2 regions of the Maricaulis sp. CAU 1757 genome follow, and region 2 is predicted to be linked to the other one. Evidence: predicted binding sites of a transcription regulator. Region 2 holds the regulator's gene; the other holds the start of a gene.
What was found. Region 2 encodes LexA, which represses DNA repair genes until DNA is damaged. Its sites were predicted from a motif close to ATGTTCCNCTTGTGTTCC; they were not measured.
Positions count from the first base shown of each region.

Region 1: the regulator LexA is predicted to act here: its motif matches at 2,114-2,131, upstream of recA (recombinase RecA).

Region 1 is NZ_JBTLRI010000001.1:68,055-72,586, forward strand. It holds gene ACXYMR_RS00345 (hypothetical protein) at 1-248, opposite strand, end outside; gene recA (recombinase RecA) at 968-2,044, opposite strand; gene ACXYMR_RS00355 (hypothetical protein) at 2,356-2,883, shown strand; gene ACXYMR_RS00360 (mechanosensitive ion channel family protein) at 2,977-3,867, opposite strand; gene ACXYMR_RS00365 (hypothetical protein) at 3,949-4,086, opposite strand; gene ACXYMR_RS00370 (DUF7218 family protein) at 4,246-4,509, shown strand.
Region 2 is NZ_JBTLRI010000002.1:481,668-486,199, forward strand. It holds gene ACXYMR_RS08575 (anthranilate synthase component II) at 1-168, shown strand, start outside; gene trpD (anthranilate phosphoribosyltransferase) at 387-1,406, shown strand; gene trpC (indole-3-glycerol phosphate synthase TrpC) at 1,408-2,223, shown strand; gene lexA (transcriptional repressor LexA) at 2,341-3,048, shown strand; gene ACXYMR_RS08595 (ComEC/Rec2 family competence protein) at 3,070-4,532, opposite strand, start outside.

The DNA.
Region 1 (4,532 bases), on a different contig from region 2:
GGGCCCGCGTCTTCGCGCTCCGCCAGGGCCGCATTGTAGGAGTCGGCCAGGTCACCGAGATCGAGGGCCGAGACCGACATCAGCGTCGCGTCCGGCGTGAACACCACCAGTTCGGCATGGCTGAAATCATAGAATTTGCGGTCGTAGTACATCTCGCCGACCAGACCGAGATGCTCCGGGGTGACACTCCCGGAAAACTCGACAAGTCTCACACCCCGTTTGAAGTCGACCCAGATTTCAATGGCCATAGATGTTCCCCATATGCCCCCGTGTCTGGGTGCCAATCCCCGACATCAGGGGCTCCCCTGCCCTCACTCCAGTGTACAGCAGAAACGAAACAAGCAGTTAATTGTGGTGAGACGACAGAGCGGTCCGCTCGGCGCTGTCCGAGAGCTCTCGCCCTGGATGCCTGGCCAGAGCCCCTTCCCGAAGTCCCAAGGCCCGCTTGTCCGCACGCGGCAGGCCCCGGACCCGGCCCGGGACCAGGGCCCGCGCAGTGATCCCAGCGAAGCGCCCGCAGCTGAAGCGACCGCGCGACGCGGGCGCGGCGCAGGCGCGTCGTTGGCGCGTCGTTGGCGCGGCGTGTCTCGGTGGCCTGGACCGCACGGACAACCAAGGAAAAACCGGGCCCCGCAGGAGCCCGGCTTCTCACACTCATTCACTCTGCAGCCGGCTCGGGACCCGGCCCGCATACGGTACGGTCAAGCAGGTCGGCCCATGAGAACCCGTCCGCAGACCCCGTCTTGAGGGCCCATCCTCAGCGTCCGTCCGCAGACCCCGTCGTCAGGGCCCGTCGTCAGGGCCCGTCCTCAGGCCCCCTCCGAAGGAGCCGATGGAAGACGCCATTCGAGGATGGCGGTCGTCAGCCTCCGGACCGCCCGGGCCCGTGAGCACCGGGCATAACAGGCGACCCGCAAGGCGCAGATCGCCCGCCTTGCCGGCCTGGTCACGCCAGGCCTGGCCGACATCAGCCGGCGGCGACCTCGTCGTCTTCGTCGGGGCCGGTCAGCATCTCATTGGCGATCAGGCCGGCATTGGCGCGCACCTTGGCTTCGATCTCGCCGGCCGTGCCGGGATTGTCGAGCAGGAAGCGGCGCGCATTCTCGCGGCCCTGGCCGATGCGTTCCGAATTGTAGGAATACCAGGAGCCCGACTTCTCGATCACATCGCCCTTGACGCCGAGATCGATGAGTTCGCCCATCTTGGAGATGCCCTCGCCGTAGAGAATGTCGAACTCGACCTCGCGGAAGGGCGGAGCGACCTTGTTCTTGACCACCTTGACGCGGGTCTGGTTGCCGATCACCTCGTCGCGGTTCTTGATCGCGCCGATGCGGCGGATGTCGAGACGGACCGAGGAATAGAATTTCAGCGCATTGCCACCGGTCGTCGTTTCCGGCGAACCGAACATGACACCGATCTTCATGCGGATCTGGTTGATGAAGATGACCAGGCAATTGGACTTGGAGATCGAGCCGGTCAGCTTGCGCAGCGCCTGGCTCATCAGGCGGGCCTGCAGGCCGGGTAGGCTGTCGCCCATCTCGCCTTCCAGCTCGGCGCGCGGCGTCAGGGCGGCCACCGAGTCGATGACCAGTACGTCGATGGCGCCGGAGCGCACCAGCGTGTCGGCGATCTCGAGGGCCTGTTCACCGGCATCCGGCTGGGACACCAGCAGCTCGTTGACGTCGACGCCCAGCTTGCCGGCATAGACCGGGTCGAGGGCGTGCTCGGCGTCGACGAAGGCGGCCACGCCGCCGGCCTTCTGGGCCTCGGCCACGGTGTGCAGGGCGAGCGTCGTCTTGCCCGAGCTTTCCGGACCGTAGATCTCGATGATCCGCCCCTTGGGCAGGCCGCCAATGCCGAGCGCGATGTCGAGTCCGAGCGAACCGGTCGAGATCGATTCGATGTCCATGTTCGGACGGGAGCCGAGCTTCATCACCGAGCCCTTGCCGAACGCCTTGTCAATCTGGCCCAGCGCGGCCTCGATGGCCTTCTGCTTGTCCATGTTCTTGTCGTTTTTCACGAGTCGTATCGCGCCCTTGCTCATAGCCCTCATTCCTTATTTCACGCCCCTCAGGTACGGGCAACCTGGCCATGACGTACCAGTTTTGTTCCCGGAACACAAGCGGAACATTTTATGGTTAACAAAACGGAACAAAGCACGAAAGTGGATGTCCGGCAGACACTTGTAACCGACGCGCTGAACGGGAACGCCAATGGCGCCCGTGGCCGGAAGCCTCGTCCGCTTCCTGTCTGCAGGATGAATGCGCCGCTCAGCTTGCGCTCAAGCGCCGCCGTGCAGTGTGGCCTCATCCAGCGGGACAGCTGCTCCCGCCTTGCTTACGAGGGAGACCTGTCATGCTGCGTTTGATTCTCGCCGCCGGCCTCATCGCCGGCTCCGGCCTCGGCCTGGCCGCCACGGCGGAGGCGCAGCCGCGCGCCCCGTACCGCGAGCAGGCCCCGTCCACCCATCTGGAGCGCGCCCAGGCCCTGGCCCGCGCACGGGCCGCCTGGCAGGCCAACCGCGCCGATGTCGAGCAGCATGGCCGCGACAACAGCGTATCCGGCGCCCAGTACGGCTATGCCCAGCGCATGCGCATCCAACAGAACGGGCACGGCAATGCCGCCGGCGCGTGGCAGCAGGGCGGCAATGGCGGCGTCATCGTGGCGCAGTCCGGGCGGCACAACACCGCCATCGCTGACCAGTCCGGCTACAACAACAACCTCGCCATCATCCAGCGCGGTCACAATCATACCGCGACGGCCAGCCAGAACGGCAATAATAACGACCTGGTGATCCTGCAGCTGGGCAATGGCGGCAATGTCAATGCCAGCCAGAATGGCGACAACAACAAGGACTTCGTGTTCCGCTGGGGTCGCCACTAGCCCCCGCGCCCGCAGCCTTGACGCACACGAGACAGGGCGGGACCGCGCGGTCCCGCCCTGTCTTCGATCGGTCTCCAGACTTGTCCCGGCAGGCTAGCCCTCTTCCTGGCCGGCCTCGGCGCCCTCCCCGTCCTGCCGGTCGACGACCAGCGGCTCGGAGAAGGTGAGCGTGCGGTAGGGGAAGGGAATCTCGATCCCGGCCTCGTCGAGCGCCGCCTTGACCGACAGCACGATGGCCGAGCGCGTCTTGTGCATCTCGACCGGCTGCGAGCTGGTCCACCAGCGCACGGTGTAGTCGATCGAGGAGGCGCCGAAGGCCCGGGCATAGACTTCGACCTCGCGGTCCGAAGACAGTCCGTCGACGCTCTCGACCGCCTCCTTGATCACGTCCAGCGCCGCCGCCGCGTCCTCGCCATAGCCGACCCCGACGACCAGTTCGTGGCGCACCTCGTCACGATCGGTGATGATCTCGACGGGATTGTTGAACAGCATGGAGTTGGGCATCAACACGAGTTCGTTCGACAGTTCGCGCAGATAGGTGTCGCGGATGGTGATCTCCTCGACCCGGCCGCGCACGCCATTGACCTCGATCACGTCACCGACCCGCATCGGCTTGCGCACCATGATCATCACGCCGGCCAGGAAGTTGGAGAAGATGTCGTTGAAAGCCAGCCCCACCGCGATACCGCCAATGCCCAGCGCGCCCAGCAGCTGGGCCGGCGTCAGGGACGGGAAGAGGATCGTGGCGGCGACGAGGATGCCGAACACCCAGATGCCGATCGACAGCAGGGTTTCCAGCAGGTCGCGCAGAGACCGGCGCAGCTTGGCCGATTTGAGGAGCGCGCTCAGCAGACGTCGCGACTGGCCGGCAATGGCCCAGGTTATGACCAGGATAATGAGCGCCAGGCCAATCTGCGGCAAGGCCTGAACGAATCCGACCCAAATGGCCTGGAGCTGGTCGGTCAACGGTTCAAAGAATTTCATGATTTCCCCTTGAGTTCAGGGAAATAATGGGCAAGCGCTGATTTGGTTCCGGCGTGCTGACTATGCTTGCCGTTCGTCTGCCTATCTGACCAAGGACTGGCTCGTCGTGCGCGCTTCTATGTCCGCGCCGCCGTCAGACTGGCTCACAGCCCCAAGGAAGAGCACGGCCAGGGCAGCGGCAATGGCCACGGTCAGGTTCGGCTTCGATCTGCAAGTCATCCGGTATCTCCAATTGCCTCCATCCTCGCAGATCGCACCGGGGCCCGCCACCGGGATACCGCCCTCCCCGGTCCCGCCCTTGTCATCGGCTCACCCCGCCAGCACGGAACCCCTCTCCCGACACGCCCGTTGCCATCCTGACTGACAAGGGAGAACCCAATGACCAAGGACCACGGCGCGTCGATCAAGGACGACAAGCTCTATGAAGACCTGCGCGAGGACGGCATGAGCAAGGAGAAGGCCGCTCGCATCGCCAATGCCAAGGCCAATGACGACCAGAGCCCGTCGAAGAAGGGTGGCCAGCAGCCGCCCTACGACGAGTGGACCAAGGACGAGCTGTACGAGCGCGCGCAGGAGATCGGCATCGACGGTCGCTCGGACATGGACAAGGACGAGCTCATCAAGGCCCTGCGCAATCACTGAGCGGCCGGGAGGTCGTGTCCTCC
Region 2 (4,532 bases):
GCGGTCACGGCGCGCACCGCCGATGGTGAGATCATGGGCCTGTCGCACGTGTCGCGCCCTGTGCACGGGGTGCAGTTCCACCCGGAATCGATCGCCTCGGAACATGGTCACGCCCTGCTCGGCAATTTCCTCGCCATGACCGGCGCACCGACCCGCGCCGCGGCGTGAACTGCGCGGCTTGACCGCGAGTGATTGAAATCGCCCGGCCTGCAGGCTAAATCGCTGGTGTTCGCTTGTTTCAGCTCCTGGGCCCCTTGGTATGCCGCTAGATCTGCCGAAATCTCTGCCGATTGCAGCGCGCGTTCGATACCGGCGCCCGGACCATCGATGGCGTGGGCTCGACTAGCCTCGCCCTTTCGATTCCGCAGACAAGCAGAAGACAGGCAATGACCGCACTTGCCCGATGCCTGGCCGTCCTGAGCCAGAATCAGCACCCCAATTCCGAAGACCTGGCCGGCGCCTTCGACGCGCTCATGGATGGCGAAGCCGACGACATTTCGATTGCCGGACTGCTCATGGGTCTCGCTGCACTGGGAGAGCGTCCCCAAGACATCGTCGTCGGAGCGCGGGCCCTGCGTGCCCGCATGACTCGCATCAGCGCCCCGACCGGCGCCATCGACACGTGCGGAACCGGGGGCGACGGCAAGGGGGCCTACAATATCTCCACGGCTGCCGCCATCGTTGCCGCCGGCGCCGGCGCCGTGGTCGCCAAGCACGGCAATCGCGCCGCCTCGTCGAAGTCCGGCTCGTCAGATGTGTTGGCCGCCCTCGGCCTGCAACTCGACGGCCCCGCCAGCCGGGTCGAACAGGCGCTGCAGCAAACCGGTATCGGTTTCCTGTTTGCCCCCGCCCACCATTCCGCCGTGCGGCACGTGGCACCAGTGCGCAAGGCCCTGGGGGTGCGCACCATTTTCAACCTGCTGGGCCCGCTCGCCAACCCGGCCGGAGTGACTCGCCAATTGCTGGGCGTCTATGACAAGCGCTGGCTGGAGCCGATGGCCCATGCCCTCGACCTGCTGGGCTGCGAAAACGCCCTTGTCATGTGCGGTCGGGACGGGCTCGACGAGATCACCACCACGACCACCACCGATCTGGTCGAGCTTCGCCACGGCGAAATTCGCCGCTTTACCTTCCACCCGGAGGAAGCCGGCATTGCGACGGCAAGCGAGGCCGACCTCAAGGGCGGCACGCCCGAGCACAATGCCGGAGCGATCCGTCTCATGCTCGACGGCAAGGCAGGCGCGTTCCGCGATATCGTCCTGGTCAATGCCGGCGCAGCACTGGTCGTGTCCGGTCACGCCGCGACGATCCCGCAAGGCGTGGAGCTCGCGGGTCAAGCCATCGACAGTGGCCGCGCCCGCGACGTGCTGGCCCGCCTGATCGCCATCACGAATGGAGAGGCCTGAGATGACGGCATCGACACCCGACACGCTGGCCCGCATCGAGCAATACAAGCGCGAGCACATTGAAGCGTGCAAAGCCCGACGCAGCGAGCCTGAACTGGCCGCCCGTGCCAATGACATGGTGGCCCCGCGCGGCTTCCACCGGGCGCTCGGCCATGCGCATCGCTCCGGCCAGTTGGGCCTCATTGCCGAGATCAAGAAAGCCAGCCCGTCAAAGGGCCTGATCCGCGCCGACTTCGACCCACCCGCCCTCGCCCGGGCCTATCAGGCAGGCGGCGCGCATTGCCTGTCCGTGCTTACCGACACGCCTAGCTTCCAGGGCGCCGACGCCTACCTCACGGCCGCCCACGACGCGGTCGACCTGCCAGCCCTGCGCAAAGACTTTCTCTATGATCCCTACCAGGTCACCGAAGCCCGCGCGCTCGGTGCCGACGCCATCCTGGTCATCCTGGCCGCCGTCGACGACGACACCGCCAGGCGCCTGATCGATGCCGCCGGGCGCTGGCGCATGGATGCGCTGGTCGAGGTGCACGACGAAGCCGAGATGGAGCGTGCCCTCGCCCTGTCCTCCCGGCTGATCGGGATCAACAACCGCGACCTGCGCTCCTTCGAGACCCGGCTTGAAACCTTCGAGCGCCTCGCCCCCATGGCCGGGCCGGATATCCTCCTGGTTGGCGAGAGCGGCATTACCGGTGCCGCCGACGCCCGCCGTCTGGAACGTGCGGGCGCCCGCGCCCTGCTGGTCGGTGAAAGCCTGATGCGTCAGGACGATGTGGAGGCTGCAACCCGCGCCCTTCTGGCCCCGCCTTCTGGTCATTGAAGGCCACCGGCAGGCGGCTTGACGCCGAAAAGGAACACTTATAGAACATACGAGCTATTCCCGGTTTGTTCCGCGCCTACTGCGCGGAACATGCCGCACGAAGTGAAGGGGCCCGACGTGCTGACGCGCAAGCAAAACGAACTTCTCCTGTTCATCCACAAACGGATTCGCGAGACGGGCGTTTCGCCGTCCTTTGACGAGATGAAGGGGGCCCTCAACCTGGCGTCCAAGTCCGGCGTGCACCGCCTCATCACCGCACTGGAAGAGCGCGGCTTCATCCGCCGTCTGGCCCACCGTGCCCGCGCCCTGGAAGTCATCAAACTGCCCGAGTCGGCGGCTGCCGCCCTGCCCCCGGAAGCCCAGGCTGGCGGCGCGGAGCTCGGTCCCAACGTCGTGCGTGCCAACTTCAACAAGTCTGCGGAACCGGAACCGCGCGACAGCACGGTGGAAGTACCGCTGCTCGGGCGCATCGCGGCCGGTGTCCCGATTTCCGCCATCCAGCATGAGACCGATCGTATCCCGGTGCCGTCCGACATGCTGTCCGGGGGCGAACACTTTGCCCTGACCGTCAAAGGTGATTCGATGATCGAGGCCGGCATCATGGATGGTGACACCGTGTTGATCCGGCGCTGCCAGTCTGCGGATAGCGGCGATATCGTGGTCGCCCTGGTCGATGACGAGGAAGCCACGCTCAAGCGGCTGCGCAAGAAAGGTGGCTCGATCGCCCTGGAGGCTGCCAATCCGGAATATGAAACCCGGATTTTCGGTCCCGACCGGGTCAAGGTGCAGGGCCAGCTGGTCGGCCTTATCCGCCGTTACCACTAGGCTTCTCTGACGCACCCTGTTTCAGGAGCGCTGCCAGGCACGCCCGTCTCCAGGCGGCCGGACGCGGCGTATGCGCGCCGGCTGCCCCTGCCCATCAAGCCAGACCAGGGCGGCACCGTGGCGGGCCAGATCCTCTCCGTCGAACATCAGCGCGTCGCAGCCACGCACGAGATGCGCCGGCACGACGAGCCGGGTGACGATAACGGTGCTGCGCCGGCAATCCTCTTCCAGCGCTTCGAAAGCGGCCGGCTGCGCAATCTCCAGCGGTCCGGCATGTGCCACGCAGCCCAGCTCATCACAGCGCCTCGGCATTGCCCCGGCCGGCTCACGCACCGCTTCACGCTCGAGAAAGACCCGCACGGCAAACCGGCCCCTCCGGCGGTCACTGACCTGCCACTCGCCGGCGGCATTGCGCGCCACCGCCACCGCACTCTCACTGACATAGAGGTCAGGCCCCGTCCGCGTCACCCAGCCCAACGCCACGACAGCCATCAGGCCAAGTCCCACCAGGCGGGCCCGCGCATCCCCGAGAACCAGCACCACAAAACCTGCCGCGTAGAGCACAAACACCCAGTCGGGGGCCGCCGCGACCGTCCGCAGCGCGCCTGGCCATGCGGCCACGGTGTGCGCCGCCCACAACACCAGAGCAATGCCCTGCCCCATCACCCAAAGCGGCAGGCCCTCAAGACCCATCGGCAGCAGGAAGAGCGACAGGATACCGGCCGGCATGACCACCAGGGTGAAGACCGGCATGGCCAGCATGTTGCCGGCCAGTCCGAAACTGGCGATGCGGTTGAAATGGAAGGCCGCGAACCCGCCGGTCGCCAGCCCGGCGATCAGGCTAGTCGATGCCAGACCCCCGAAAAAAAGCCGGAGCGGGCGCAAGGGAGCGAAAGGCGCTGCGGCCGGCCGATGCAATTGCCAGTGCCGCGCCGCCACGATCAGAGCGGCAACAGCGGCAAAGGACATCTGGAAACCGACCGAAATTACCGCCTCCGGCGTTCGCCCCAGCACGATCAGCAAGGCGATGGCGAGCGTGTGCAGGGACACGCCCCGCCGCCGCAGCAAGACGGCCCCGAACAGGGTCGCCGCCATGATGTAGGCGCGCTGGGTCGGGATCGCTGCCCCCGACAGGGCGAGATAGGCCGAGGCTGCCAGCAGGGCGATGAGGGCCGCCGGCCGCGACGCATCATGTGCCGCCGCCCACCCCGTTATCAGAGCGAGCCCGGCACGCACGGCGAAGAACACCCCGCCGGCCAGCAAGGCCATGTGCAGGCCCGAGATCGCCAGCAGATGCCCCAGTCCGGCATTGCGCAAAGCGTCCACATCGCGCGCATCGAGCGCCGAGCGATCGCCGGTCAGCAAGGCGGCTGCCAAAGCGCCGCGCCGGTCCGGCAAATGCCCGCGGATGCGTTCCGCGATCCGCCATCGCCAGGCGACCAGCCAGCGCGCGGGTGAGCCTTCCCAGCGCTGCGGCACCGGCA